DNA from 3 places in the Streptomyces sp. NPDC004051 genome. Region 1 is predicted to be linked to each of the others. Evidence: predicted binding sites of a transcription regulator. Region 1 holds the regulator's gene; each other region holds the start of a gene.

Region 1 (9,911 bases):
AGCTGAACGAGGCGTCCGTCCACGCCTTGCCCCAGGCGGCCGTCTGGTCCAGATACGCGCGGTACTGGGCGGTGCGGGTGTCGAGGATGCCGCGGGTCACCGCGCCCACGGCGGCGGACCCTTCGGGGGTGTCCGCGAAGTCCGAGTTGCGGAAGCCCCAGCCTTCCTCGGACGCCACCCGCCACCACCGCTCGCGGCCGTCGGTGCTCCGGCCGCTCGCCTCGGTCACGAAGCCGTGCTCGGCGAGCTTGCGCAGGTGGTAACTGACCAGCGACGGTGCCTGGTCGACCTGCTCGGCGAGCTGGGACGCGGTCGCGGTGCCCGCGACGTACAGCAGCCGGTAGAGCTGCATCCGCAGGGGGTTGGTGAACGCCTTCAGCCGGGACAGGTCGGTGATCTGCTCGGGTTCGCGCTTCGGTGCCATGCCCTCACCGTAGGTATGAAGCTTAATTTGCGCAATATATTTTTCGGATCTTCGATGGCGGGATCTTCGATGGCGGGGTCTCGGAGGGCGGGGGACCGGTGTTGTGCGGAACTGATCGGTTTTCGGCCGGTCGTGGGCTGTGCGCTTAGCACTGTTCCTGCTCTCGGGGGTCCACTTCGGTAACTCGTTGCTTATGGGCGGGGTCGGTCTGTCACCCTGGCGGCATTGATCGAGGTGTATTCGTACGAACTGCCCGGGGAGCTGCCCATGAGGGCCATTCCGACGCAACGGGAGACCCCGCGTGCCGTCCCGGAGGCGCCCGCGCGGGCGTGCGCGCGGGTGGACGCGGCGCTGTCCGGCGGCTCCCTCGCGCCGGGCACCGCGCGGGCCCTGGTGCGGACGGCGCTCGCCGACTGGACGGAGCACGCCCTGCCCGGCGCCGAGCACCTCACCACCCGGGCCGGCGACGACGCCACGCTGATCGCCAGCGAACTGGTCACCAACGCCGTCGTGCACGCCGGCACCGAGGTACGGCTGACCTGCCGCCTCGAGGAGGAGACCGGCGCCCTCGTCGTCGAGGTCACCGACCGCCACCCCTCCCGCGCCCCGCACGGCGGCGAGCCGGAGGCACCGCCCTACGAGAGCCCCGAGCACGGGCGCGGCCTGCGCCTGGTCGCCGCGCTCTCCGAGGCCTGGGGGATCACCTACCGGCCCGGCGCCAAAACCGTCTGGGCCCGGATCCCCGGCGGAGGGAGCTTGCCGGCGGACGGCACGGAGTACGCGAAGGAAGGGGCGGAAGGAGAGCAGGGGGCGGAGAGCGCGGGCATTCCGTTCGACGCGTACGTCTGGGAGGCGGAGCCCGACGGCGAGGAGTGGCGTTCACCCCGGCCGTACCGGCGGGACGGGGCCTGGCTGGGGCGTGGGGCGCTCTCCTTCCTCGCCGAGGCGTCCGATCTGCTCGCCGGGCAGCTGGACGAGGACCTGGTCGCCGCGCTCACCGGGCAGCTGATCGTGCCGCGGCTGGCGGACTGGTGCGCGGTGTGGCTCGAGGACGAGACCACCGGCCACGCCGACCGGAGCGACGGGGCACGGGTCGACGGACCCCGCCTCGCCCGCGTCTGGCACGCCGACGAGAGCCGCGTCGAGGCACTGAGCCGGGTGCTGGAGCAGGAGCCGCCGCCCCCCTCCGATCCGCTGAGCACCGGACCGGTCGTCTACCCCTGGCCGGAAAAGGCGCTCCACCTGACCGAGAGCCGCGAGGAGGACACCGGCCCCGGCACCGCCCTCGCCTACCGGCTCGTCGCCGGTGGCCGGCCGCTGGGGACGCTGGTGATCGGACGGGCCGGGATCGGACGGTTCCCGGACGAGGTCACCGGGCTGGTGGAGGACCTCGGGCGGCGCGTGGCGCTCGCCATCGGCGCCGCCCGGCAGTACGCCCGCCAGGCCACCATCAGCGCCGTGCTCCAGCGCGGGCTGCTGCCCGGCGCCGTCGCCGAGATCCCCGGCGTGCGGTCCGCCCTCGTCTACGAGCCCTTCGACAAGGGCGGACCGAGCGGCGACTTCTACGACCTGTTCCCCGCCGGACCGGGCCGCTGGTGCTTCACCGTCGGCGATGTCCAGGGCAAGGGCCCCGAGGCCGCCGTCGTCATCGGACTGGTCCGACCCTGGCTGCGGCTGCTCGCCCGCGAGGGCTACTGCGTCGCCGACGTCCTGGACCGCCTCAACCAACTGCTCCTCGACGACGCCACGGAGGCCGCCGACGCCGCCGCCCGCGCGCTCGTCGCCGCCGGCGCCCGCCCGACCGCTCCCGGGGACGGCCCCCAGACCCGCTTCCTCTCCCTGCTCTACGGCGAACTCACCCTCGTCGAGGGCGGCGCCCGGGTCACCCTCGCCTCCGCCGGACACCCGCTGCCGCTGCTGCTCTCGCCCGACGGGACGGTCCGTGCCGTGGCCCGGTCGCAGACCCTGATCGGGGTCGTCGAGGACGCCACCTACACCAGCGACTCCTTCGAGCTGCGCTCCGGCGACACCCTGCTCTGCGTCACCGACGGCGTCACCGAGCGGCGCTCCGGTTCCCGCCAGTTCGACGACGGCGACGGGCTCGCCACCGCGCTGGCCGACTGCGCGGGGCTGGACGCCGACCGGATAGCGGAACGTATCAGCAGGCTGGTCCACGAGTTCGGGGCGCGGCCGCCGGCGGACGATCTCGCCCTGCTGGTGCTCCAGGCGGACTGACCGGCCCACGGGCCGGGTGCGGGACAATGGAGCACATGCCTTCCGCACTCCCCGACGGCGAGCCCGTCCCCACCGACGGCGCGCTGCCCGCGTCCGCGCTCACCGGCGCCGCGGGCCGCCCCCTCGGGTTCTACCTGCACGTGCCGTACTGCGCGACCCGCTGCGGCTACTGCGACTTCAACACCTACACCGCCACCGAGCTGCGCGGCAGCGGCGGAGTGCTGGCCTCCCGCGACAACTACGCCGAGACCCTGATCGACGAGGTCCGCCTGGCCCGCAAGGTGCTCGGCGACGACCCGCGCGAGGTCCGCACGGTGTTCGTCGGCGGCGGCACCCCCACCCTGCTGGCCGCCGAGGACCTCGTACGGATGCTGGGCGCGATCCGCGACGAGTTCGGGCTGGCACCGGACGCCGAGGTCACCACCGAGGCGAACCCGGAGTCGGTCGATCCGGCCTACCTGGCGACCCTGCGCGCGGGCGGCTTCAACCGGATCTCCTTCGGCATGCAGAGCGCCCGGCAGCACGTGCTGAAGGTCCTCGACCGCACCCACACCCCCGGCCGCCCGGAGGCGTGTGTCGCCGAGGCGCGGGCGGCGGGCTTCGAGCACGTCAACCTCGACCTGATCTACGGCACCCCCGGCGAGTCCGACGACGACTGGCGGGCCTCGCTGGACGCGGCCCTCGGCGCCGGACCCGACCACGTCTCCGCGTACGCGCTCATCGTCGAGGAGGGCACGCAGCTCGCCCGCCGCATCCGGCGCGGTGAGGTGCCGATGACCGACGACGACGTGCACGCGGACCGGTACCTGATCGCCGAGGAGGCCCTGTCGGCGGCCGGCTTCGCCTGGTACGAGGTGTCGAACTGGGCCACCTCCGAAGCGGGACGCTGCCTGCACAACGAGCTGTACTGGCGCGGCGCGGACTGGTGGGGCGCGGGCCCCGGGGCGCACTCGCACGTGGGCGGGGTGCGCTGGTGGAACGTGAAGCACCCCGGCGCGTACGCGGCGGCGCTGGCGGAGGGGCGGTCGCCGGGGGCCGGGCGGGAGCTCCTCTCCGAGGAGGACCGGCGGGTGGAGCGGATCCTGCTGGAGCTGCGGCTGGAGGAAGGGGTTCCGCTCGCTCTTCTCCGCGCGGAGGGGCTGTCGGCGGCGCGCCGTGCCCTGACGGACGGGCTGCTGCGGCAGGAAGCGTACGACGAGGGGCGTGCGGCGCTCACCCTGCGGGGGCGGTTGCTGGCGGACGCGGTGGTGCGGGACCTGGTGGACTGAGCGGGTGCCGGGGGGAGGTTTTTCGCCCCCGCCGCCCCTTCCCTTCCCGTCCCCGGGGGCTGCGCCCCCGGACCCCCCCCCATCGGCCTGAACGGCCTCGTCCTCAATCGCCGGACGGGCTGAAAGCCGGCCCCGCCGGGGCGAAACCGGCTGGGTGGGTCAGGACGGGGCCGTCACGAAATCGATCAGTTCCTCGACCCGACCCAGGAGCGCCGGCTCCAGGTCCTTGTACGAGTGCACCGCGCCGAGGATCCGCCGCCAGGCCTCCCCGGTGTGGGCCACGCGCCAGCCCAGTGCCCGGCAGACCCCCGTCTTCCAGTCCTGGCCGTGCGGCACCCGGGGCCATGCCTCGATGCCCAGGGACGACGGCTTCACCGCCTCCCAGACGTCGATGTACGGGTGGCCCACCACCAGGGCGTGCTCGCCGGTGACCGACTCCGCGATGCGCCACTCCTTCGAGCCCGGCACCAGGTGGTCCACCAGGACGCCCAGCCGGGCGTCCGGGCCCGGCGCGAACGCGTCGACGAGCGCGGGCAGGTCGTCGACGCCCTCCAGGTACTCCACGACCACGCCCTCGACGCGCAGGTCGTCGCCCCACACCTTCTCGACCAGTTCGGCGTCGTGGCGGCCCTCGACGTAGATGCGCCCGGCGCGCGCCACCCGCGCGCGGGCGCCCGGGACGGCCACCGAACCGGATGCCGTACGGGTCGGCCGCGCCGGGCCCGCGGCGGGCCGCACCAGCGTCACCGTGCGGCCCTCCAGCAGGAAGCCGCGCGGCTCCAGCGGGAAGACCCGGTGCTTGCCGAAGCGGTCCTCCAGGGTCACCGTGCCCGCCTCGCAGCGGATCACCGCGCCGCAGAATCCGCTGCCGGGCTCCTCCACCACCAGACCGGGCTCGGCCGGGACCTCGGGGACGGGCCGGGACTTCTTCCATCCGGGGGTCAGGTCAGGGGAGTACGGGCGCATTCCGATGACGATAGGAGAAGCGGGCCCCCGTTCGGCCGAAGGGTCAGCCCGACACGCCGAAACGAGCCGCGAGGGCGTCGCGCTGGGCCCGTACGAACGCCGCGTCCACCACCGCTCCGTGACCGGGCACGTACACCGCGTCCTCGCCGCCCAGGGCGAGCAGCCGGTCCAGGGCGGCCGGCCACCGCGAGGGGACGGCGTCGGGGCCGGCCTGCGGATCGCCGGACTCCTCCACCAGGTCGCCGCAGAAGACCACCTCCGGGTCGCCGGGCACCAGCACCGCCAGATCGTGGGCGGTGTGGCCGGGGCCCACGTTCGCGAGGAGCGCCTGCCGTCCGCCGCCCAGGTCGAGCGTCCACTCGCCGGACACCAGGTGCCGGGGGCGGACCAGTGTCAGCGCGTCCACGGCCTCCTCCGCGGCCCGCGCGTCCAGGCCCTCGCGCTCCGCGTCCGCGCGCAGCTCCTCGCCGCCCCGCGCCAGCGCCGTGTCCAGGCCCACCGCGCCGAACACCTCCGCGCCCGCGAACACCGCCGCCCCCAGCACATGGTCGAAGTGGGGGTGGGTGAGCGCGAGATGTGTCACACGCCCGCCGGCGAGCGCCTGCGCCTGCGCCCGCAACCGGGCGCCCTCGCCCAGGCTCGAACCGGCGTCCACGAGCAGCGCCGTGCCCGCGCCGACGACGAGCCCCGCCGTGCAGTCCCACACCGGCAACCGGCGCCGGCCCACTCCCGGCGCCAGCCGTTCCCACCCCGACTCTTCCCAAGTCACCGCCATACCGCGACGCTAACCGTCCACGGACCGCCCGGCACGACGGTGTGGGACCGGCCTTGCCCGGGGTGTACCCCCCGGCCGTACACTGGGCGGGGACGTCTGGCACTCGCGTGCGAAGAGTGCCAGGACATCAGGGAACGGACCGGGCGGAAGGCTTCTGGAGGTGTGCGCCGTGCTCAGTGAACGCAGGCTCCAGGTGTTGCGCGCCATCGTTCAGGACTACGTCGGAACCGAGGAGCCCGTCGGCTCCAAGGCCCTCACCGAGCGGCACAAGCTGGGCGTCTCCCCGGCCACCGTGCGCAACGACATGGCGGCCCTGGAGGACGAGGGGTTCATCGCCCAGCCGCACACCAGCGCCGGGCGCATCCCCACCGACAAGGGCTACCGGCTCTTCGTGGACAAGCTCGCCGGGGTCAAGCCGATGACCGCGCCCGAGCGGCGCGCCATCCAGAACTTCCTCGAGGGCGCCGTCGACCTGGACGACGTCGTGGCCCGCACGGTGCGGCTGCTGGCGCAGCTGACCCGGCAGGTCGCCGTCGTGCAGTACCCGTCGCTGACCCGCTCGACCGTGCGGCACGTGGAGCTGCTCCCGATGGCGCCCGCGCGCGCCATGCTGGTGCTGATCACGGACACCGGGCGGGTCGAGCAGCGCATGATCGACTGTCCGGCGCCGATCGGCGAGGCGACCCTGGGGGATCTGCGGGCGCGGCTCAACAGTCGTGTCGCGGGCCGACGTTTCACCGATGTACCGTCTCTCGTCGAGGATCTCCCCGAGGCCTTCGACCCCGAGGAGCGCGGTACGGTCTCGACCGTGCTCTCCACCCTCCTGGAGACGCTCGTCGAGGACAACGAGGAGCGGCTGATGATCGGCGGTACCGCCAATCTGACCCGCTTCGGACATGACTTCCCCCTTGTGATCCGGCCCGTGCTGGAGGCGCTCGAGGAGCAGGTCGTGCTCCTCAAGCTGCTGGGCGAGGCGAAGGATCCGGGCGTGACCGTGCGTATCGGTCACGAGAACGCCCACGAGGGACTCAACTCCACCTCAGTGGTGTCGGTGGGCTACGGTTCGGGCGGCGAGGCTGTTGCCAAGCTCGGCGTGGTCGGTCCGACCCGCATGGATTACCCGGGAACGATGGGAGCGGTACGCGCAGTGGCACGGTACGTCGGACAGATCCTGGCGGAGTCGTAGTGGCCACGGACTACTACGCCGTACTCGGCGTGCGCCGCGACGCGTCGCAGGAGGAGATCAAAAAGGCCTTCCGGCGGCTCGCCCGCGAGCTGCATCCGGACGTCAACCCGGATCCGAAGACCCAGGAGCGGTTCAAGGAGATCAACGCCGCCTACGAGGTGCTGTCGGACCCGCAGAAGAAGCAGGTCTACGACCTCGGCGGCGACCCGCTCCAGCAGGCCGGGGCCGGCGGCGGCGCGGGCGGCTTCGGAGCGGGCGGCTTCGGGAACTTCTCCGACATCATGGACGCGTTCTTCGGCACGGCGTCGCAGCGCGGTCCGCGCTCGCGCACCCGCCGCGGCCAGGACGCGATGATCCGGATCGAGGTCGAGCTGGACGAGGCCGCGTTCGGCACGACCAAGGACATCCAGGTCGACACGGCGATCGTGTGCACCACGTGCAGCGGTGAGGGCGCCGCGCCCGGGACCAGCGCGCAGACCTGTGACATGTGCCGCGGCCGCGGTGAGGTCTCGCAGGTCACCCGGTCCTTCCTGGGCCAGGTCATGACCTCGCGCCCCTGCCCGCAGTGCCAGGGCTTCGGCACCGTCGTCCCGAACCCGTGCCCGGAGTGCGCCGGCGACGGACGCGTCCGCTCCCGCCGCACCCTGACCGTGAAGATCCCGGCCGGTGTCGACAACGGCACCCGGATCCAGCTGGCCGGCGAGGGCGAGGTCGGCCCCGGCGGCGGTCCCGCCGGCGACCTGTACGTGGAGATCCACGAGCTGCCGCACAGCACCTTCCAGCGGCGCGGCGACGACCTGCACTGCACGGTCACCATCCCGATGACGGCGGCCGCCCTCGGCACCAAGGTGCCGCTGGAGACGCTGGACGGCATGGAGGAGGTCGACATCCGGCCCGGTACCCAGTCCGGCCAGTCGATCCCGCTGCACGGCCGGGGCGTCACGCATCTGCGCGGCGGCGGCCGGGGCGACCTCGTCGTGCACGTCGAGGTGCAGACCCCGAGCAAGCTCGACCCCGAACAGGAACGCCTGCTGCGCGAGCTCGCCAAGCTCCGCGGCGAGGAGCGCCCGCTGGGCCAGTTCCAGCCGGGGCAGCAGGGGCTGTTCTCCCGGCTGAAGGACGCTTTCAACGGGCGCTGAGCGGGCGTCGGTGGTGGTGCCGGGGGCCCGGGGGTCGTTCCCCGGGTGAGCACAGCCGGCCGGGGCGGCAGGGGCTGTTCTCCCGGCTGAAGGACGCTTTCGACGGGCGCTGACGGACGACACCGACGGGGTGCTGCGCGCGGGGGCCGGGAACGGCTCCCGCGGTGCTCCGGAAGGCGTTCCGGGGGCACCCCGGAAGGCGTTCCGGGGGCACCCCGGAAGGCGTTCCGGAGCTCCCCGAAAACTGCCCCGGAGATGCCCCGGACACGGCCCGCGCCAAGGGCAAGGGCCGGTTAAGCCCCGATTCGGAGATGTCCGAAGGACGTGGCAACATGCCGTCATGTCCTTGGCGCTCACCGATCTCCTTCCGCACCCCGTCGTGCAGGCCCCCATGGCGGGCGGTGTCTCCGTGCCGCAGCTGGCCGCGGCCGTCTCCGAGGCGGGCGGGCTCGGTTTCCTGGCCGCCGGGTACAAGACCGCGGACGGGATGTACCAGGAGATCAAGCAGCTGCGCGGACTGACCGGCCACCCGTTCGGCGTCAACGTCTTCATGCCCCAGCCCGAGACCCCCGACCCGGCCGCCGTCGGCGTCTACGCCCACCAGCTGGCCGGCGAGGCCTCCTGGTACGAGACCGAGCTCGGCGACCCGGACAGCGGCCGCGACGACGGCTACGACGCCAAACTCGCCGTCCTGCTCGACAACCCGGTGCCGGTGGTGTCGTTCCACTTCGGTGTGCCGACCCGCGAGGTCCTGGACTCCCTGCGCCGCGTCGGCACGTTCACCCTGGTCACCGCGACCACCGCCGAAGAGGCGCGGGTTGTGGAGCGGGCGGGCGCCGACGCGGTGATCGCGCAGGGCGTCGAGGCCGGCGGCCACCAGGGCACCCACCGGGACCTCCCGGAGAACGACGGCTCCGGCATCGGACTGCTGTCCCTGGTCGCCGAGGTGCGGGAGACGGTGGGCATCCCGATCGTCGCCGCCGGCGGCATCATGCGCGGCAGCCAGATCGCCGCGGTGCTCGCGGCCGGCGCCCGGGCGGCCCAGCTCGGCACCGCCTTCGTCGCCACCCACGAGTCCGGCGCGCACGCCCTGCACAAGCGGGCGCTGACCGACCCCCTGTACGTCCGCACCGAACTGACCCGAGCCTTCTCGGGACGCCCGGCCCGCGGCCTGGTCAACCGGTTCCTGCGCGAACACGGCCCGTACGCGCCCGCCGCCTACCCGGACGTCCACCATCTCGCCGCGCCGCTGCGCAAGGCCGCCGCCAAGGCGGGGGACGCACAGGGCATGGCCCTGTGGGCGGGACAGGGCCACCGGATGGCCCGGGAGCTGCCCGCCGGGCAGCTGGTGGAGGTGCTGGTCGCCGAACTCGCGACCGCCCGGGCGGAGTTGTTGGCAGGAGGTGCCGCATGACCGCGCCGGTCTTCGTGGTGAAGGACTTCGGCACGGACGGCTCCGGACACCATGTGCTCGACGGCCCCGAGGGGCGGCACGCCGTCTCCGTGAAGCGGCTGCGGGCCGGGGAGAGCGTCGTCCTCACCGACGGCGCGGGCCGCAGGGCCGAGGGCGAGGTGACCGGCACCGAGGGCAAGGACCGGCTGATCGTGCGCCTCGGGGACGTCGTCGAGGAGCCCGTGGAGTCGCCCCGGCTCACCGTCGTCCAGGCGCTGCCCAAGGGCGACCGGGGCGAGCTGGCCGTGGAGACGATGACCGAGGTCGGCGTCGACGCGATCGTGCCGTGGTCGGCGGCGCGCTGCATCACGCAGTGGAAGGGCGAGCGCGGGCTGAAGTCCCTCGCCAAGTGGCGGGCGACGGCCCGGGAGGCCGGGAAGCAGTCCCGCCGGGCGCGCTTCCCCGAGGTCGCGGACGCGGCGACGACCAAGCAGGTTGCCTCACTTCTCGCCGAAGCCGACTTCG
Region 2 (9,911 bases), on a different contig from region 1:
CACCCGGGTCGCCGAACCCGAGGGCGAGTACGTCTACGAACTGCGCCGCTGAACCTCGCCGACGCGCACCACGCCGGCGCGCACCGCGGCGTCGCGCACCGTGCTCTTGCGCACCCGCAGCCCCGCCCCGTACAACAGCCGCACCACCTCGCGGCTGCTGACCTCCACCGCCCCGGCGAGCACGACGTCCGGGTACCGGTGCTCGGGGATGTCGTAGTGGTCGCGTTCGAAGGCGCGGCGGGGGACGCCGAGGGCGGCGGCGAAGGCGTGCAGTTCGTCGTAGGAGACGTCGCTGACCAGGTGGGACCAGAGGCGGCCGTGTCCCGGCCAGGTGGGCGGATCGATGTACAGGGTCACGTCGAGGCCGCCCCGCCCAGCGAGCCGACCGCCGCGACCTTCACGCCCGCCAGGTGGCACACCCAGTGCGGGTCGGGGCCGAGTTCCGGCTCCACCTCCAGCGCGTGCGGGTCGCCGGAGCCGCACACCGGGCACAGCGGCCAGCGGCCGTACCGCTCCAGCAGGGCGTCCTGCACGTCCTGGGCGACCAGACCGGCGAGGAACCCGGCGCCCTCCGGCCACTGTTCGACCCACCAGCGGCGGTGCGCGACGGACTCCTCGACGAGCGAGACGACGTCCGCCTCGGCGACCTCGTGCGCGACCAGGTCCGCGAGCACCAGCGCGCGGGCCGCGTGCAACGCCTGCTCCAGGGAACCGACAGGGGCGACGGAGGGGTCGTCGGGATCGTCATGGGGGGCCATGCCCCCATTGTGCGCACCCTTGACCGCACCACCGAAACGAAAATATCTTTCAGGAGTGACCCAGGATGTGAAGGAAATTTTCGCTCCGCCCGCCCCCGCCGCCCTCGCGGCCAAGGTGCGCACGCTGGCCCCCTCGATGACCCGTTCCATGCAGCGGGTCGCCGAGGCCGTCGCGGGCGACCCGGCCGGCTGCGCCGCCCTCACGGTCACCGGCCTCGCCGAGCTCACCGGCACCAGCGAGGCCACCGTCGTCCGCACCGCCCGCCTGCTCGGCTACCCCGGCTACCGCGACCTGCGGCTCGCCCTCGCCGGGCTCGCCGCCCAGCAGCAGTCCGGCCGCGCGCCCTCCATCACGACCGACATCGCGGTGGACGACCCCATCGCCGACGTCGTCGCCAAGCTCGCCCACGACGAACAGCAGACCCTCGCCGACACCGCGGCCGGACTGGACACCGTCCAGCTCGGCGCGGCCGTCGCGGCACTGGCCGGCGCCCGCCGGACGGACGTGTACGGCATCGGCGCCTCCGGCCTGGTCGCCCAGGACCTCACCCAGAAGCTGCTGCGCATAGGCCTGATAGCCCACGCCCCCGGCGATCCGCACCTCGCCGTCACCAACGCGGTGCAGCTGCGCGCCGGTGACGTGGCCGTCGCGATCACGCACTCCGGGTCGACCGGGGACGTCATCGAACCGCTGCGGGTGGCCTTCGAGCACGGGGCGACGACGATCGCGGTGACCGGCCGGCCGAACGGCCCCGTCACCCAGTACGCCGACCACGTCCTGACCACGTCCACGGCCCGCGAGAGCGAGCTGCGCCCGGCCGCGATGTCGTCCCGGACCAGTCAGCTCCTGGTGGTCGACTGCCTGTTCGTCGGCATCGCCCAGCGCACCTACGAGTCGGCGGCCCCCGCCCTGTCCGCGTCGTACGAGGCCCTGGCCCACCGGCACCGGAGCGGCCCGCGGTAGCGGACGCCTCCCACGGACCGCCGGACACAGCCCACCGCACACAGACCACCGGACACAGACCACCGGAGAGAACCGTTCCATGACCGACGCGCCCGAACCCCGTGGTCTCCGCGCCGAGTTGGAGACCCTGACCACCGAGGCGTTCCGTCCGGAGCTGGCGGACGTCGACCGGCTGCCCACCCTGGACATCGCCCGGCTGATGAACGGCGAGGACGCCATCGTGGCCGGCGCCGTGGCCGAGCAGCTGCCGCGGATCGCCGCCGCGATCGACGCCGTCGCCGACCGGATGGCCCGGGGCGGCCGGCTGGTCTACGCGGGCGCGGGCACCGCCGGCCGGCTCGGCGTCCTGGACGCCTCCGAGTGCCCGCCGACCTTCAACACCGACCCCGCCCGGGTCGTCGGCCTGATCGCGGGCGGCCCCGGCGCCGTGGTGTCCTCGGTCGAGGGCGCCGAGGACTCGGCGGAGCTGGCCGTCTCCGACCTGGCCGCGCTGGGGCTGACCGCCGACGACTCGGTGGTCGGCGTCTCCGCCTCCGGGCGCACCCCGTACGCCGTCGGCGCCGTCACCCGTGCCCGCGAGCGGGGCGCGCTGACCGTGGGCCTCGCCTGCAACGCGAACAGTCCGCTCGCCGCTGCGGCCGAGCACGGCATCGAGGTGGTCGTCGGCCCGGAACTCCTCACCGGCTCCACCCGCCTCAAGGCCGGCACCGCCCAGAAACTCGTCCTGAACATGATCTCGACGATCACGATGATCCGGCTGGGCAAGACGTACGGGAACCTGATGGTCGACGTCCGCGCCTCCAACGAGAAGCTGCGCGCCCGCTCCCGCCGTATCGTCGCCCTCGCGACCGGCGCGGCGGACGCCGACATCGAACGCGCCCTGGCCGCCACGGACGGCGAGGTCAAGCACGCCGTCCTGGTCCTGCTCGCCGACGTGGACGGCCCGACGGCCACCCGTCTCCTCGCCGAGGCCGACGGCCACCTGCGCGCGGCGCTGGCGGCCGCGGCCGGCCGCTCGTGACGGCTGGGATACTGGCCTCACCCCCCACACGGAGACGAACCATGAACCACGCGCAGCTCACCGCCCTGGGCCGCGCCCTGCGCGTCCTCGGCGAGCACGGCGAGGCGCTGGGCGCCGACACGCCGGACGCCAAGCTGCACGAGGTGCGGGCCGACCTGAAGCGCGCGCTGGACCGGCTGGACGAGAGCGTCGAGACGGCCGCGCCCAGCACCCGCTGCCCCGAGCACCCGACCGGGCCGGTCGACAAGAGCGCCCCCGACCTGTGCCTGCTGTGCGAGACCCGGCGCCGCACCGCCCGGCGCGCCGAGTTCAACGGCCCGGCGCCCCAGCAGCCGCCCACCGAGCCCGTCCCGTCCCGGTACGGGATGCACGGCGACCGCCCCCGGCCGCAGCAGCGCTGGCTGCCGGAGCTGTGGAACGGTCAGGCGTGGCAGCTGTGCGGCACCCCGCGCCGGGACCGGCGCGAGGCCGAGCTGTACATCGCGGCGCAGCAGCGCGGGCCCCGGCCCGCCACGGCGTACCGGGTGGTGCACGAGTTCACCGACTACGAGGTGCTGCGCGTGTGGGGGACGCCGGTCCGGCACGACATCGAGCCGATGCGCGACCTGTAGCCGACGGGGCCCGCAGGCCACGCACCGGAACCGCCCGCGGCGCGGCTCAGCTCAGTTCAGTTCAGCTCAGCGTCCGCAGCGAGGCCGCGTCGTACGGCTCGAGCTCGTCGAAGCGCCCGCCGAGGACCTTCGCCGCCCAGTCCGGGTCCTGGAGCACCGCACGTCCCACGGCGACGAGGTCGAACTCGTCGCGCTCCAGCCGGTCGAGCAGGTTGTCGAGGCTGCCCAGTTCGGCGCCCTTCCCGCGGAACGCGTCCTGGAAGTCCCCGTTCAGGCCGACCGAACCGACCGTGATGGCGGGCCTGCCGGTCAGCTTCTTCGTCCAGCCGGCCAGGTTCAGGTCCGAGCCCTCGAACTCCGGGAGCCAGTGACGGCGGGTGGAGGCGTGGAAGGCGTCGACGCCGGCCGCCGCGAGCGGGGCGAGGATCGCCTCCAGCTCCTCGGGGGTCTCGGCGAGACGGGAGTCGTAGGCGTCCTGCTTCCACTGGGAGTACCGGAAGAGGACCGGGAACCCGGGCGAGACCCGCTCACGGACCGCCGCGACGATCTCCGTCGCGAACTTCGCCCGCGCCACCGGGTCGCCGCCGTAGGCGTCGGTACGGCGGTTGGTGCCCGCCCACAGGAACTGGTCGATCAGGTAGCCGTGGGCGCCGTGCAGCTCCACGCCGTCGAAGCCGATGCGCTCGGCGTCCGCGGCGGCCTGCGCGAACGCCTCGACCACCGCGTCGATGTCGGCCTGCGTCATGGCCTTGCCGGTGCCCTCGGTGCCGTCGGTGCGCACGCCGGACGGGCCGATCGCCGGGGCGTCCGGGTACGGCGCCTGCCCCTGCTCGCGGACCATCCCGATGTGCCACAGCTGCGGCACGATCGTGCCGCCCGCCGCGTGCACCGCCTCGGCGACCTTCGCCCAGCCGGCCAGCTGCTCCTCGCCGTGGAACCGCGGCACCCGGTCGCTCTGTCCGGCCGACTCGTGGCCCACGTAGGTGCCCTCGGTGACGATCAGTCCGACACCGGCGGCGGCCCTCCGGGCGTAGTACGACACCACGTCCTCACCGGGGACACCGCCCGGCGAGAACATCCGGGTCATCGGCGCCATCGCGATGCGGTTCGGCACGGTGAGGCCGTTGATCGAGACCGGCCGGGACAGGATCTCCGCGGCCCGGGCGGCGGTGGTGGAGGCGGTGACGGTCATGTGGGGGCTCCTCGTTGGATGTACCAGTCGGTATGTGCGCGTGCATCAATCGCACTACACCCCCAACCACCAAGCCCCTGAAGGCATTCCGCTTCCCGGCACGCTCACCTGTGACGCCGACCACACCCGCCCCGAGGTCCAAGCACCGCCCCGTGACCGGGCCCCGCTCGCGGAAACGCGGAAACGCCCGAGGGCGGCGCCCCCTGCCGAAGCAGGGGACGCCGCCCTCGGTACTGACGGACCGGGTCCGAACCTGAGGTGAGTCAGGCTCAGAAGTCCATGTCACCGCCCGGCATGCCGCCCGGAGCGGCCGCGGCGGCCTTCTCCGGCTTGTCGGCGATGACGGCCTCGGTGGTGAGGAACAGCGCGGCGATCGACGCGGCGTTCTGCAGCGCGGAGCGCGTCACCTTGGCCGGGTCGATGATGCCTTCCTTGACCAGGTCGACGTAGTCGCCGGTCGCGGCGTTCAGGCCGTGACCCGGGGTCAGGTTGCGCACCTTCTCCACCACGACGCCGCCCTCGAGGCCGGCGTTGACGGCGATCTGCTTCAGCGGGGCCTCGAGCGCGAGCTTCACGGCGTTGGCGCCGGTCGCCTCGTCACCCTCGAGCTCCAGCTTCTCGAACACCTGGGAGGCCTGGAGCAGGGCCACGCCACCACCGGCGACGATGCCCTCCTCGACGGCCGCCTTCGCGTTGCGGACGGCGTCCTCGATGCGGTGCTTGCGCTCCTTGAGCTCGACCTCGGTGGCGGCGCCGGCCTTGATGACCGCGACACCGCCGGCGAGCTTCGCCAGGCGCTCCTGCAGCTTCTCGCGGTCGTAGTCCGAGTCGCTGTTCTCGATCTCGGCGCGGATCTGGTTCACGCGGCCCTGGACCTGCTCCGAGGAGCCGGCACCGTCGACGATGGTGGTCTCGTCCTTGGTGATGACGACCTTGCGGGCCTTGCCGAGCAGCTCGAGGCCGGTGTTCTCCAGCTTGAGGCCGACCTCCTCGGAGATGACCTCGCCGCCCGTGAGGATGGCGATGTCGTTGAGCATCGCCTTGCGGCGGTCGCCGAAGCCCGGGGCCTTGACGGCGACGGACTTGAAGGTGCCGCGGATCTTGTTGACGACCAGGGTCGACAGGGCCTCGCCCTCGACGTCCTCGGCGATGATCAGCAGCGGCTTGCCCGACTGCATGACCTTCTCCAGGAGCGGCAGCAGGTCCTTGACGTTGCCGATCTTGGAGTTGGCGATCAGGATGTACGGGTCGTCGAGCGACGCCTCCATACGCTCCATGTCGGTGGCGAAGTACGCCGAGATGTAGCCCTTGTCGAAGCGCATACCCTCGGTGAGCTCCAGCTCCAGACCGAAGGTCTGGGACTCCTCGACGGTGATGACGCCTTCCTTGCCGACCTTGTCCATGGCCTCGGCGATGAGCTCGCCGATCTGGGTGTCGGCGGCGGAGATGGAGGCCGTGGAGGCGATCTGCTCCTTGGTCTCGACGTCCTTCGCCTGCTCCAGCAGGGCACCGGAGACGGCCTCGACGGCCTTCTCGATACCGCGCTTGAGGGCCATCGGGTTGGCGCCGGCGGCTACGTTGCGCAGGCCCTCCTTGACCAGGGCCTGGGCGAGGACGGTCGCGGTGGTCGTACCGTCGCCGGCGACGTCGTCCGTCTTCTTGGCGACTTCCTTGACCAGCTCGGCGCCGATCTTCTCGTACGGGTCCTCGAGCTCGATCTCCTTGGCGATGGACACACCGTCGTTGGTGATCGTGGGGGCGCCCCACTTCTTCTCGAGGACGACGTTGCGGCCCTTGGGGCCGAGCGTCACCTTGACGGCGTCCGCGAGCTGGTTCATGCCGCGCTCGAGGCCGCGCCGCGCCTCCTCGTCGAACGCGATGATCTTGGCCATGTGAAGTGGTCCCTCCAGGACTGGGGGTGATTACTTCGGACCGCGCCCGCGCCCGCGACGGACGGCTCACAGAACCGGTGGTTCCTTGCCCCACCGGCCTGCGGGCCTCACCGACCCGGTCCTTACGTTGTCACTCTCACCTTCAGAGTGCTAACGCCAATGATTAGCACTCGACCCCCTCGAGTGCAAGGCGCTCCCGCGAAGCGGGACCGATGAGGGGTGGTGGTCGGGTGACGGGTGGGCGCAAGCGCCTTCCGGGGGACGGCCGGGGAGTCAGCCGCGCGCGAACAGCGCGACCGGTGCCGGGGACGGCCGTGCGCGGCCGGTTCCGGCGCCGGTCGCCGCCCGGCTCCCGGCATGGCGAAGGGTCCGCACCCCAGGGGTGCGGACCCTTCGCCGGCAGGAAATTCTTGCGGTGCTAGCGCGTTCAGGCGCTGAGACGGACCATGTCGGCCTGAGGGCCCTTCTGGCCCTGCGAGATCTCGAACTCGACCCGCTGGCCTTCTTCGAGGGTGCGGTAGCCGTCCATCTGGATCGCGCTGTAGTGGACGAAAACATCCGCACCACCGTCGACCGCGATGAAGCCGTACCCCTTCTCCGCGTTGAACCACTTGACGGTGCCCTGAGCCATGCCTAACTCCCCTATTACTGGCCCTTGCACAGATCCACACCTCGCGGATCCGGGTCAGACCTCACCCCCCAACGATTGGGGGCGTGCGCCGGAACGCGTCGACCGCGGCCGAATGTATCCGTCCAACTGCCCTCTGCAACAGGTCAATCGGACGAGAAATCTGGACGCCGCCAGTCCGGAATGTGGGGGGAATTCACCTGATTCCAGGGCAAGCCAGGCCGGACGAAGGCCGCAAATGCCGCAGAGGTGGCCTGGATTTTGGCTGCATCCAGTCGGGTGCGCGGCAGGAATTGACGGTTCCAGAACGGGGAGCCGGGACCGTGTTCCCCAACTCTATCGCGCCCAATCCCATGGAATTGCCCCCTCCGCTTCTCTCGCGGAGGGGGCAATACGACAAACACTCGGTCACATCGGTTACCGAGGGTAATGATCAGCCGCCTGCGACGGCCGGGATGATCGACACACCGGCGCCGTCCGGGGTCACCGTCTCCAGGCCCTGCTCGAAGCGGACGTCGTCGTCGTTGACGTAGACGTTGACGAAACGGCGCAGCTTGCCCTGGTCGTCCAGGACCCGGGCGGAGATCCCGGCATGGTTCTTCTCCAGGTCGGCGATGACGTCGCCGAGGGTCGCCCCCTCGGCGTCCACCTCGGCCCTGCCGCCGGTGTAGGTGCGCAGGATGGTGGGGATGCGAACGGTCACGCTCATGCGACTCGACCTCCAGTGACGATGTGAATACTCTGCGTGCGGTCCGCCGGGTCGGCGGTGCCGGCCCGTGGTGTCGGCCGGTGAGCCGGTGCGGGGTCGCGGCCCGGGTGCGCCCCGGGGCGGTCGGCCGTGCGGCACGACGCCCCGCGGGCGACCACCGGCCTCCTCGGGACTCCGAGGAGGAGGGGTCAGGCGAGGCCGGCCTCTCGGAACGACTCGAGGCTGGGGCGGATGGTGGCGGTCAGGCCGGTGTCGGCCACCGCGTCCAGGGTCTTGAGACCGTCACCGGTGTTGAGGACGACGGTGGTCAGGGACGGGTCCAGGAGGCCGTTCTCGATCAGCTTCTTCGTGACGCCGACGGTCACGCCGCCCGCGGTCTCGGCGAAGATGCCCTCGGTCCGGGCGAGCAGCCGGATGGCCTCCACGACCTGCTCGTCCGTCACGTCCTCCACCGCGCCGCCGGTGCGGCGCGCGATGTCCAGGACGTACGGGCCGTCGGCCGGGTTGCCGATGGCGAGCGACTTGGCGATGGTCTTCGGCTTCTGCGGCCGGACCACGTCGTGGCCCGCCTTGTACGCGGTCGACACCGGCGAGCAGCCCTCGGCCTGCGCGCCGAAGATCTTGTACGGCCTGTCCTCGACGAGGCCGAGCCGGATCAGCTCCTGCAGCCCCTTGTCGATCTTGGTGAGCTGCGAGCCGGAGGCTATGGGGACGACGAGCTGGTCGGGCAGCCGCCAGCCGAGCTGCTCGCAGATCTCGTACGCGAGGGTCTTGGAGCCCTCGGCGTAGTACGGCCGCAGGTTGACGTTGACGAAGCCCCAGCCCTCGCCGGCCGGGTCGCCGATCAGCTCGGAGCAGAAACGGTTCACGTCGTCGTAGTTGCCCTCGATGCCGACGAGTTCACCGCCATAGACGGCGGCCATGACGACCTTGCCCTGCTCCAGGTCGTGCGGGATGAACACGCAGGAGCGCAGGCCGGCGCGGGCGGCGGCGGCGCCGACGGCACCGGCGAGGTTGCCCGTGGAGGAGCAGGACAGGGTGGTGAAACCGAAGGCGCGGGCGGCCTCCAGGGCCTGGGCGACGACCCGGTCCTTGAAGGAGTGGGTCGGGTTGCCGGAGTCGTCCTTGACGTACAGGCCGCCGGTGACGCCGAGTTCGCGGGCGAGGCGGTCGGCCTGGACGAGCTGGGTCCAGCCGGGGTTGATGTTCGGCCTGGTCGCCACGTCGGCGGGGACGGGCAGCAGGGGCGCGTAGCGCCAGATGTTCGCGGGGCCCGACTCGATGCGCCGGCGGAGTTCCTCGGTGTCGTGGCCCGAGAAGTCGTAGGCGATCTCCAGCGGGCCGAAGCACTCCTCGCACGCGAAGACGGGGCCGAGGGGGACGCGGTGGCCGCATTCGCGGCAGGACAGCGCGGCGGCGGGACCGAGATCGACAGAGGGCTCGGCCGGTCCGTCGACGGACTCGGCGGGGGATCCGGTGGTGTTTGCGACGGTCTGCACAGCCATGTGAGGCGAGGCCCTTTCTCCTCATCTTCCTCACGACGTGTTTCGCCGTGAGACGGACTTGGCACCTTCCCTAGCCGGGAGCCTCGCGTGGACGATCAGCGGTCGGCGATCAACGATCGGTGTTCCGCTGTGATCGTCGGTCGACGGTGATCCACGAGAACCGGCTGGAGGGTTGCCGGGGCTTCATCGGGCCGTATCCCTCTGCCCCTCTGGATGAGCTGTATTCGATTGTGTGTCGTGCGGTGGCGCGGTCGTGCGCCGCGGACGCGAGGGGGGTCGTGACCCCCGGTGTGCAAGGGGCGTCCGCGTTGTTCAAGACTGTAACCGACGGCTCGGACGACGGAGAGTGCGCGTCCGAACCGCGAGATGGATCAACGGGTGTCAGGTGTATGGATCACAGAAGTGAGGAGCCGCAGACCGTGCTGGAAGAAGTCGAGCGCTGGCTGGCCGACCGCTCCTGGTCCGTGGCCGACCGCCCGCTGCACCGCGTCCTGGCCGCGAAGCGCGCCACGGGCCGGACGGTGAGCGTGGTCCTGCCCGCGCTCAACGAGGAGGCGACGGTCGGTGACATCGTCGGGATCGTCCGGCGCGATTTGATGCTCCGGGTCCCGCTGGTCGACGAGATCGTGGT
Region 3 (9,911 bases), on a different contig from region 1:
CCGACTACGGACGTCGGTCACCGACGTCCGCCACGAGCGGGATGCTCAGTGGGCGTGGCCGTGGCCGTGACCACCGGCGGCCGGCTCCTCCTCTTCCTTCTTCTCGACGACCAGGGTCTCGGTCGTGAGCAGGAGGGAGGCGATGGAGGCGGCGTTCTCCAGGGCAGAGCGGGTGACCTTGACCGGGTCGATGACGCCGGCCTTGATCAGGTCGCCGTACTCGTCGGTGGCGGCGTTGTAGCCGCTGCCCTTCTCGAGCTCGGCGACCTTGGAGACGATGACGTAGCCCTCGAGGCCGGCGTTCTCGGCGATCCAGCGCAGCGGCTCGACGGCGGCGCGGCGGACGACCGAGACACCGGTGGCCTCGTCGCCGGTCTTGTCGAGGTTGCCCTCGAGGACCTTGACGGCGTGGACGAGCGCGGAGCCACCACCGGAGACGATGCCCTCCTCGACCGCGGCGCGGGTCGCGGAGATGGCGTCCTCCAGACGGTGCTTCTTCTCCTTCAGCTCCACCTCGGTGGCGGCGCCGACCTTGATGACGCACACGCCGCCGGCCAGCTTCGCGAGGCGCTCCTGGAGCTTCTCGCGGTCCCAGTCGGAGTCGGTGGCCTCGATCTCGGCCTTGATCTGGCCGACGCGACCGGTCACGTCCTCCTTGTTCCCGGCACCGTCGACGATCGTGGTGTCGTCCTTGGTGACGGTGACACGGCGGGCGGAGCCCAGCACGTCCAGGCCGACCTGGTCGAGCTTGAGGCCGACCTCCTCGGAGACGACAGTGGCGCCGGTGAGGACGGCCATGTCCTGCAGCATCGCCTTGCGGCGGTCGCCGAAGCCGGGGGCCTTGACCGCGACGGCGTTGAACGTGCCGCGGATCTTGTTGACGACCAGGGTCGACAGGGCCTCGCCCTCGACGTCCTCGGCGATGATCAGCAGCGGCTTGGAGGCGTTGGCCTGGATGACCTTCTCCAGCAGCGGCAGCAGCTCGGCGATGGAGCCGATCTTGCCCTGCGTGATGAGGATGTACGGGTCGTCCAGGACGGCTTCCATGCGCTCCTGGTCCGTCACGAAGTACGGCGACAGGTAGCCCTTGTCGAAGGCCATGCCCTCGGTGAAGTCCAGCTCCAGACCGAAGGTGTTGGACTCCTCGACGGTGATGACACCGTCCTTGCCGACCTTGTCCATCGCCTCGGCGATGAGCTCGCCGACCTGCTGGTCCTGGGCGGACAGCCCGGCGACGGCGGCGATGTCGGACTTCTCGTCGATCGGGCGCGCCGAGGCGAGGAGGTCCTCGGCGACCGCGGCGACGGCGGCGTCGATGCCCTTCTTCAGGGCGGCCGGGGAGGCACCCGCGGCGACGTTCTTCAGGCCCTCGCGGACCAGGGCCTGGGCCAGCACGGTCGCGGTGGTCGTACCGTCACCCGCGATGTCGTTGGTCTTGGTCGCCACCTCCTTGACCAGCTGGGCGCCGAGGTTCTCGTACGGGTCCTCGACCTCGACCTCGCGGGCGATCGTGACACCGTCGTTGGTGATGGTGGGGGCGCCGAACTTCTTGTCGATGACGACGTTGCGGCCCTTGGGACCGATCGTCACCTTCACCGTGTCGGCAAGCTTGTTGACGCCGCGCTCAAGGGCGCGACGGGCGTCCTCGTCGAACTTCAGGATCTTCGCCATGGCAGCGGGAGCCCTCTCGGAAATCAGGGGTGAAAAATCACTGCGCCCCGGGCCCCCGGCTCAGTAAGCGTGTCGGGACCAGGGGCGCAGTTTCGGAGCAAATGTGCTACGAGGTGACTTACTTCTCGATGATCGCGAGAACGTCGCGGGCCGAGAGAACGAGGTACTCCTCGTTGTTGTACTTCACCTCGGTGCCGCCGTACTTGCTGTAGAGCACGACGTCGCCGACCTTCACGTCGAGTTCGACGCGCTTGCCGTCCTCGATGCGGCCCGGACCGATGGCCAGGACGACGCCCTCCTGGGGCTTCTCCTTGGCGGTGTCCGGAATGACCAGGCCCGAAGCCGTGGTCTGCTCGGCGTCGAGCGGCTGGACCACGATGCGGTCCTCGAGCGGCTTGATGGCAACCTTGGAGCTGGCGGTCGTCACGATCCGACCTCCCCCTTCGGAGATCTCACGGGGTTAACTGTCTGAGGTGGCGACCAGGTCGATCCGTCGTCGCGGGTGCCGGACCTGCCCGTCGCGTGTGTTGGCACTCTCCAGGGGGGAGTGCCAGACCCGAGACTATGACCGCGATTAGCACTCGGTCAAGCGGAGTGCCAATTCCCTGTGTTCGCGTCGGCGGTGGAACGCGTCGGTCGTACGGGTGTGCGCGGCCGCCCGGCGCTCCGACGACCGGCCCCGGGAGCGCCCCGGACGGGCCGGGTGCTCACCGGTGCCGCAGGTGGTCCTCCAGCCTCCCGACCCTCAGCCCCTGTTCCTCCAGCCCGCGCAGCAGACGTGCCGTCCGCTCCGCCAGGGTCAGGGGCGGGATCTCACCGGCGGGGACGGAGATGATGTCGCCGGGGCCCAGGCGGCGGGCGCCCCGGGCGTACGTGAGGGTGCCGTCGCCCTCCAGCGTCACCCGCCAGAGCACGACCGCCGTGATGCCGCAGTCGGCGGCGGCGCGGAGGGTCGTGGCGTCGTACGTGCCGTAGGGCGGGCGGAAGAGGTGGGGACGGACGCCGAAGCGGGACTGGAGCTTGTGCTGCTGGCCGCAGATCTCGGCGCGCTGGCCGGCGTAGGGCAGGCCGCGCAGGGCGGGGTGGTCGAGGGTGTGGTTCTGCAGACTCGCACCGACCGAACGCAGGCGGGCGAAGTGGCCGTAGCCCGGCCCCACCACACTGTCCGTGAGGAACATGCTGACGGGAAGGCGGCGCTGCCGTACGAGGTCGATGAAACGGGGGTCGCGTTCGGCGCCGTCGTCGTAGGTCAGGAAGACGACCGCGTCCCGGGTCGGCACCCGGTCCACGACGGGCGGGACGCGGCCGGGCGACTGCCCCGCTCCGTCCCCCGCGCCCCCGGCGCCCCCACCCCCTCGGCCGGCGGGGCCCACGACCGGCCGCCCGGCCGGCGGGCCGCAACCCACCAGCACCGCCGACGCCGCCAGCACCGCCAGCGCCGCCAGCACTGCCGGGAGGACCGCCACGGCCGCCCCCCGCCGGATCACAGGTAGTCCTCCAGGCGTCCCACCGCGTACCCCTCGGCCGTGACCTTGTCCAGGAAGCGGCGGATCATGTCGGGCATGGTGCCCTTCCACTCGTTCCGGCCCCGGAAGTGGGTGAGGACGATGTCGCCGGGGCGCAGTTTCCCGTCCCCTTCGCGGTAGTCCCAGCGGTCGACGAAGACCTCCTCGTTCCACAGCGGGACGTACTCGACGCCGCAGGACTTGGCCGCGCGCAGGGTGTTCTTGTCATAGGTGCCGAACGGCGGGCGGAACAGGACGGGGCGGTGGCCGTACCGCTCCTCGAGGACGTCCTGCATGCCGCAGATCTCGCGCTTCTGGCGGACGTAGGACAGGCCGCGCAGGGGCGGGTGGCTCAGGGTGTGGTTGTTCAGGCCGACGCCCCGGTCCTGCATCTCCTCGAAGTAGCCGTAGTCCTCCCTGATGACGTAGTCGCTGAGGAAGGCGGTGTACGGGATCTTCAGCTCGCTCATCATGCGCAGGAACGCCGGGTCCTTCTCGGCGCCGTCGTCGATGGTGAGGAAGACGACCTTCTCGTCCGTGGGGACGGTGGTGAAGACCGGGGGGAGGTCCAGTCGCCGGTGGCCGTCGACCTCGAAGCCCTCACGGGTGGTGATCCTCGGCTTCTTCCCGGGCGCCGGCGGGGCGGCCAGGGGCACCTCCTGGAGCCCCCAGCGTTTCGCGGCGGCCGCGCGCGCGGCGTACGCGGCGCGCGGTTCGGCGGCGTGGGGGCCGTGCTCACGGGCCGGGGGCGCGGCGAGGGGCCGCCGGCCGCCCTCGGCCGGGTCCGGGGCGGTGGAGTCCTTTCCGCAGCCCGCGGCCAGGGGGGCGAGGGCTGCGAGGGTGAGTACGGCAACACCTGCCCGCACACCCCACCGTGACTGTCTTTTATCGTTTTGTCCTACTACTCGCATGGAGCCGGATCCTCGCAGTCCACCGCCCCGGAGCCGGCCCGACACCGCGGCCGGCCGCACACCGTCCACCGACTGGCCCACAGCCGGCCCGCGCCTGACCCACAATGGGCCGGTGAACGACCGCACCCCCCTCTCCGCCTCGCCCCTCGCCCCGCTCCTCACCCCCGAGGGCCGCGCCCTGCTCGAGGAGGTGCGCGACACCGATCCGGCGCGAGAACTCGCCGTCGCGACCCGGCTGCGCCGCGAGCATCCGGCGGAACTGGTCTCGGCGGCGCTCGGCCAGGCGCGCCTGCGGCAGCGGGCGGTGGCGAAGTTCGGGGCCCAGGACGCCGCGCGCATGTTCTTCACGCCGAACGGAGTCGAGCAGTCGACCCGGGCGAGCGTGGCGGCGTACCGGGCGCGGCGGCTGAAGGAGTCGGGCGTGACCTCGGTGGCCGACCTGTGCTGCGGGATCGGCGGGGACGCGATCGCGCTGGCCCGGGCCGGGATCCGGGTGCTGGCGGTGGACCGGGACCCGCTCACCGCGGCGGCGGCCCGCGCGAACGCCGACGAGCTGGGCCTGGCCGGGCTGATCGAGGTGCGGGAGGCCGATGTCACGGAGGTGGACCCGGCCGGTTACGACGCCGTCTTCGTCGATCCGGCCCGGCGGGGCGGCCGCGGTCGCGTCTTCGACCCCGAGGCCTACTCACCGCCGCTGTCCTGGGCGGTCGAGGCGGCCCGCAGGGCGCCCCGCGCCGCCGCGCTGAAGGTGGCACCGGGCATCCCGCACGAGGCCGTCCCCGCCGACGCGGAGGCCGAGTGGATCTCGGACGGCGGGGAGGTGAAGGAGGCGGTGCTGTGGTTCGGCCACGGGCGGACCTCTGCCGCCGGGGCGGAGGACGCGACCCCGGCGGCCCCTACGACCCCGGCGGCCCCTGCGATCCGGGCGACCCTGCTGCCCGGCCCGCACACGCTCCTCTCCCGCGGACTGCCGGACCCCGAGGTGCGCCCGCCCGGCCGGTACCTGTACGAGCCCGACGGCGCCGTCATCCGCGCCCATCTCGTCGCCGAGGTCGCCGAACAGCTCGACGGCGGGCTCATCGACCCGACCATCGCCTATGTCACCGCCGACGAGCACCGCCCCACCCCGTACGCCACCGCCTACGAGATCACCGACCGGCTCCCCTTCAACGTCAAGAAGCTGAAGGCACTGCTGCGTGAGCGCCGCATCGGCACACTGACCGTCAAGAAGCGCGGATCGGCGGTGGAACCGGAGGAACTCCGCCGTAAGGCCCTGCCCAGACCCCACGGCCCCGAGTCCGTCACGGTCTTCCTCACCCGCGTCGCGGGCGCCCCGACGATGTTGCTGGGGCACCCGGTGCGGTGAGGCCCGCAGGCGGCCCGGTGAGGCCCCGCGGGGTCGGCTCAGGACCCGACGATCGCCTTGCCGACGGCGAAGCCCTTGGCCGGCCCCTCCGGGATCACCGCGTCGGTGCCGTAGGGGACACGGTGCTCGTCGGCGTACTTGGCCTTCTTGGGATCGGGGGACGTCAGGACGAGCACGGCTCCCTCGTCGTCGAAGTCGTCGACGATCACGTACACCGGAATCCCGGCGCGGGCGTACTCCCGGCGCTTGCGGACGCGGTCGCGCTGGAGGTTCCGGTGGCCGGGCGAGGTGACCTGGACGACCATCCCGACCCCGGCGGCGTCCACACCGAGACCGTCCTCGTCGGGGATCTCGTCGAGATCGAGGGGGGCCACGAACAGGTCGGGCACCCAGGCCTTCTGACGGTGGATGGCGTTGACGTCCTGGAGAGCCGCGTAACCGCTCTCCCCCAGGTGGGCGTCCAGCGCGCGGCGGAGACGGTTGACGAGCACGCCATGACGACGACGACCGGTAGGCGACACCTCGATGGACCCTTCGATGATCTCGGCCCGGTAGCCCTCGGGGAGATCCATGGCCTTCCACGCCTGCCACAGGACCTCGTCCAGGTCGGAACCCGGCTCGGAAACAGGCTTGTACGCCACTGGGGCCACCTCTTCTGCGAGAGCGGTCATCGAGAAGCACCTCCTCCTTCAAGTGTGGGCGCGGGCGCCACTGCGGCACAAGCGACACCGCGACGCTACGGCCACGAAGAGCCGCCACCCGCCGCAACCGGTACCGTTCAGCCGATCGGGTGATCAAGTGATCACGGCCCCGCGAGCCTCCCGTCCGCCGCGGCACCGGCGCGCCCGGCCGGCGGTGCTCCCGTGCTGCTGCGCACCACCAGGCTGGTGGCCAGTTCCACCCGGGTCGCGGCCGCCGCGTCCTCGCCCTTGCCCAGGTCGAGGACCAGCCTGGCCGCCGCCTCGGCCATCTCGGTCAGCGGCTGCCGTACGGTCGTCAGCGGCGGCCCCACCCAACGGGCCACCGGCAGATCGTCGAACCCGACCACGCTCAGATCCTCGGGGATCCGCAGGCCCAGCTCACGCGCGGCCTCGTAGAGACCGAGCGCCTGGAGGTCGTTGCCGGCGAAGACCGCCGTGGGCCGGTCCTCACGGCGCAGCAGGGCGAGGCCCTGGCGGTAACCGGTCTCGTGGTGGAAGTCGCCGGACATGATCAGCCCGGGGTCCACCGGGAGCCCGCCGGTCTCCAGCGCCGCCCGGTAACCGTCGATGCGGGCGCGGCTGCACATCATCCGCGAGGGGCCGCTGATCGCCCCGATCCTGGTGTGCCCCAGCTCGACCAGATGCCGGGTGGCGGCGAGGCCGCCCTGCCAGTTGGTCGCGCCGATGGAGGGCACGTCGGTGCCCGGGTCGCCGGCCGGGTCCATCACCACGAACGGGATGGACCGGCTGGTCAGCAGCGCCCGCCCGGACTCGTCGAGGCCGGACAGGACGAGGATCACCCCGTGCGGACGGCGCGCGGCGACCTGGTCGGCCCAGGTGCGCCCCGGCGTGAGCCGCCCCGCGCTCTCGGAGAGCACGACGCTCAGTCCGGCGTCCCTGGCCACGTTCTCCACGCCCCGGATGACCTCCATCGCCCAGGCGCTCTCCAACTCGTGGAAGACCAGGTCGATCAGCGGCGAGCGGGTGGCCTCGGCACGTCGGCGCCGGTAGCCGTAGGTGCGCAGCAGTTCCTCGACCCGGCTGCGGGTGGCGGGGGCGACATCGGCACGCCCGTTCAGCACCTTCGAAACAGTCGGCGCGGAGACACCGGCCTCGCGGGCGATCTCGGCGAGGGTCGCAGTCTGCGCTCTGCGCCCTCGCGACCGGTTTTCAGCGGGCTGCGAGGAAGTCATGGCGGCGATCGTATCCCCGCGGACCTCCTCCACGAAGCCTCTTCCGCGTCACGGAACCCCAGAATATTCGAGACAAGGACCGAAACATTCGGCGTTCGGCGATCGAGCGGGACGCCGGTCAGTCCGCCGCCACCGACTCGAAGCGCCAGCGGTGGACCGGGCGGGTGGTCAACTCGGCGGGCGGTTCGGGAAGTTCGGGGAGGGCGGCGTCGTACGGGGCGTCCCACCAGGTGATGACCAGGACGCGGTCCTGCGGGGCGCGGAAGGTCTCCCGGCGCAGGGGCGGGGCGCCGTCGAGCTCCTGGGTCCGCGCCCAGGCCAGCAGGTCCTCGCCCCGGTCGGGTACCGCCCGCGCCTCCCACATCAACGCGACGGTCACGAGTACAGGTTCTCCTTGCTGACCTCATGAATGTGGTCGTGGTCGTGGTCATGGCTGTGGGCGTGGTCGTGGCTGCGGGGCTCGCCCGGGACGTGGGGTTCCGTCACCGGGAGGGACGAGTCGGCGGACAGGTCCCAGTCGGAGGCGGCCCGGTTCCGGGCGACCATCTCCGCGCCCAGGGCGGCCACCATCGCACCGTTGTCCGTGCACAGCTTGGGGCGTGGCACGCGCAGTCGGATGCCGGCCGCCTCGCAGCGCTCCTGGGCCAGCGCCCGCAGCCGGGAGTTGGCGGCCACTCCGCCGCCGATCATCAGATGGTCGACGCCCTCGTCCTTGCAGGCGCGTACGGCCTTGCGGGTGAGCACGTCCACGACCGCCTCCTGGAAGGACGCCGACACGTCACGCACCGGGACCTCCTCCCCCGCCGCCCGCTTGGCCTCGATCCAGCGGGCCACGGCCGTCTTGAGACCGGAGAAGGAGAAGTCGTACGCCGGATCGCGCGGACCGGTGAGCCCGCGCGGGAACGCGATCGCGTTCGGGTCCCCCTCGCGCGCGTACCGGTCGATGACCGGGCCGCCGGGGAAGCCGAGGTTCAGCACGCGCGCGACCTTGTCGAAGGCCTCGCCCGCCGCGTCGTCGATGGTGGCGCCCATGGGGCGGACGTCGGAGGTGATGTCCGAGGACAGCAGCAGCGAGGAGTGTCCACCGGACACCAGCAGCGCCATCGTCGGTTCGGGCAGCGGCCCGTGCTCCAGCTGGTCGACGCAGATGTGCGAGGCGAGGTGGTTGACGCCGTAGAGGGGCTTGCCGAGGGCGTAGGCGTACGCCTTGGCCGCCGAGACGCCGACGAGCAGCGCGCCGGCGAGGCCCGGACCGGCGGTGACGGCGATGCCGTCGAGGTCGCGGGCGCTCACGCCCGCCTCCTTCAGCGCGCGCTCGATCGTCGGCACCATCGCCTCAAGGTGCGCCCGGGAGGCCACCTCCGGGACGACGCCGCCGAAGCGTGCGTGCTCGTCGACGCTGGAGGCGACGGCGTCGGCCAGCAGGGTGGTGCCCCGGACGACTCCGACACCGGTCTCGTCGCAGGAGGTCTCGATCCCCAGCACCAGGGGTTCGTCAGCCATGGGTCTCGGTTCCTTCTACGCCGTTCACGGGGTTCGTCGGGTCCTGCGGGTCCTGCGGGTTCATCGAGTTCGGCGGGTTCGCAGAGGCCGCCGGGTCGGTCAGGCGCATCACCAGGGCGTCCACGTTCCCCGGCTGGTAGTAGCCCTTCCTGACCCCGATGGTCTCGAAGCCGAAGCGCTCGTACAGCTTCTGGGCACGGACGTTGTCGATCCGGCACTCCAGGAACACCTCGGCGCACTCGAACGCGGTCGCCGCCCGCAGCAGTTCCGTCAGCAGCCGCGAACCGAGGCCGGTGCCCCAGTGGTCCCGGGTGACGGCGATGGTCTGGACGTCGGCCACCCCGGCGGCACCCCCGTCGGAGGCTCCGTCACCGTCGGGCGCCCCGTCGCCGTCGGGCTGCGCACCCGCGGCGGTGAGCCCCGCGTATCCGACGAGGCGGCCGCCCTCCTCGGCGACCACGTACCTGCGGGTCGCGGCGGGCCCGCGCGCATGGGCCAGTTCCGACCAGAACATCCCCCGCGACCAGGCGTCCTCGGGGAACAGTTCGCGCTCCACCTGGAGCACCGGCTCGATGTCCCACCAGCGCATCTCGCGCAGTACGGCGTTCTCGGGTCCTGTCACTTGGGGGTGACCACCTTGTAGTTCTTGGGGACCTGGGCATCGGGCCGCCGCAGATACAGCGGTCGGGGCGCGGGCAGTTCCTCCCCCGCCGCCAGCCGCTCGGCGGCCAGCCGTGCGAGGGCCGCGGCCGACACGTGCTCCGGCTCGTGCGCCCTGGGGAAGGTGTCGGGGTACAGCAGCGCTCCCGCGCCGACCGCGGGCAGGCCCTCGACCTGCCCGGCGATGTCGGCGGGGCGGTCGACGGCGGGGTCGGTGAGGCGGGTGCGGGAGTCGGCGTAGCGCGCCCAGTAGACCTCCTTGCGGCGGGCGTCGGTCGCCACCACGAAGGGACCCTCCAGGTCGGCGGCGTAGGCGAGGCCGTCCAACGTGCACACACCGTGCACGGGGACGCCGAGCGCGAGCCCGAAGGTGTCCGCGGTCATCAGGCCGACCCGCAGCC

Evidence for each region. Region 1 encodes HrcA, which represses chaperone genes, less so after heat shock. Its sites were predicted from a motif close to TTNGCACTCNGNNNNNCNGAGTGCNAA; they were not measured.
Region 2: groL (chaperonin GroEL) is a predicted target of HrcA. The motif match lies at 6,602-6,628, and genes of this name have one in related genera.
Region 3: groES (co-chaperone GroES) is a predicted target of HrcA. The motif match lies at 2,246-2,272, and genes of this name have one in related genera.

What each region holds. Positions count from the first base shown of each region.
Region 1 covers NZ_JBSGHG010000011.1:72,393-82,303, reverse strand. The annotation lists gene ACWEQO_RS14730 (ArsR/SmtB family transcription factor) at 1-424, opposite strand, end outside; gene ACWEQO_RS14725 (SpoIIE family protein phosphatase) at 692-2,659, shown strand; gene hemW (radical SAM family heme chaperone HemW) at 2,695-3,927, shown strand; gene ACWEQO_RS14715 (DUF3097 domain-containing protein) at 4,087-4,893, opposite strand; gene ACWEQO_RS14710 (MBL fold metallo-hydrolase) at 4,937-5,668, opposite strand; gene hrcA (heat-inducible transcriptional repressor HrcA) at 5,838-6,854, shown strand; gene dnaJ (molecular chaperone DnaJ) at 6,854-7,993, shown strand; gene ACWEQO_RS14695 (nitronate monooxygenase) at 8,334-9,407, shown strand; gene ACWEQO_RS14690 (16S rRNA (uracil(1498)-N(3))-methyltransferase) at 9,404-9,911, shown strand, end outside.
Region 2 covers NZ_JBSGHG010000005.1:185,747-195,657, forward strand. The annotation lists gene ACWEQO_RS09110 (GNAT family N-acetyltransferase) at 1-52, shown strand, start outside; gene ACWEQO_RS09115 (DUF4031 domain-containing protein) at 34-357, opposite strand; gene ACWEQO_RS09120 (hypothetical protein) at 354-758, opposite strand; gene ACWEQO_RS09125 (MurR/RpiR family transcriptional regulator) at 814-1,722, shown strand; gene murQ (N-acetylmuramic acid 6-phosphate etherase) at 1,802-2,743, shown strand; gene ACWEQO_RS09135 (hypothetical protein) at 2,785-3,354, shown strand; gene ACWEQO_RS09140 (NADH:flavin oxidoreductase) at 3,416-4,546, opposite strand; gene groL (chaperonin GroEL) at 4,816-6,438, opposite strand; gene ACWEQO_RS09150 (cold-shock protein) at 6,866-7,069, opposite strand; gene ACWEQO_RS09155 (MoaD/ThiS family protein) at 7,500-7,775, opposite strand; gene thrC (threonine synthase) at 7,964-9,280, opposite strand; SAM riboswitch class I at 9,299-9,500, opposite strand; gene ACWEQO_RS09165 (glucosyl-3-phosphoglycerate synthase) at 9,700-9,911, shown strand, end outside.
Region 3 covers NZ_JBSGHG010000003.1:169,543-179,453, forward strand. The annotation lists gene groL (chaperonin GroEL) at 46-1,671, opposite strand; gene groES (co-chaperone GroES) at 1,790-2,098, opposite strand; gene ACWEQO_RS06035 (polysaccharide deacetylase family protein) at 2,379-3,155, opposite strand; gene ACWEQO_RS06040 (polysaccharide deacetylase family protein) at 3,155-4,042, opposite strand; gene ACWEQO_RS06045 (class I SAM-dependent methyltransferase) at 4,200-5,453, shown strand; gene ACWEQO_RS06050 (Uma2 family endonuclease) at 5,492-6,124, opposite strand; gene ACWEQO_RS06055 (LacI family DNA-binding transcriptional regulator) at 6,256-7,347, opposite strand; gene ACWEQO_RS06060 (hypothetical protein) at 7,466-7,726, opposite strand; gene tsaD (tRNA (adenosine(37)-N6)-threonylcarbamoyltransferase complex transferase subunit TsaD) at 7,723-8,850, opposite strand; gene ACWEQO_RS06070 (GNAT family N-acetyltransferase) at 8,843-9,472, opposite strand; gene tsaB (tRNA (adenosine(37)-N6)-threonylcarbamoyltransferase complex dimerization subunit type 1 TsaB) at 9,469-9,911, opposite strand, start outside.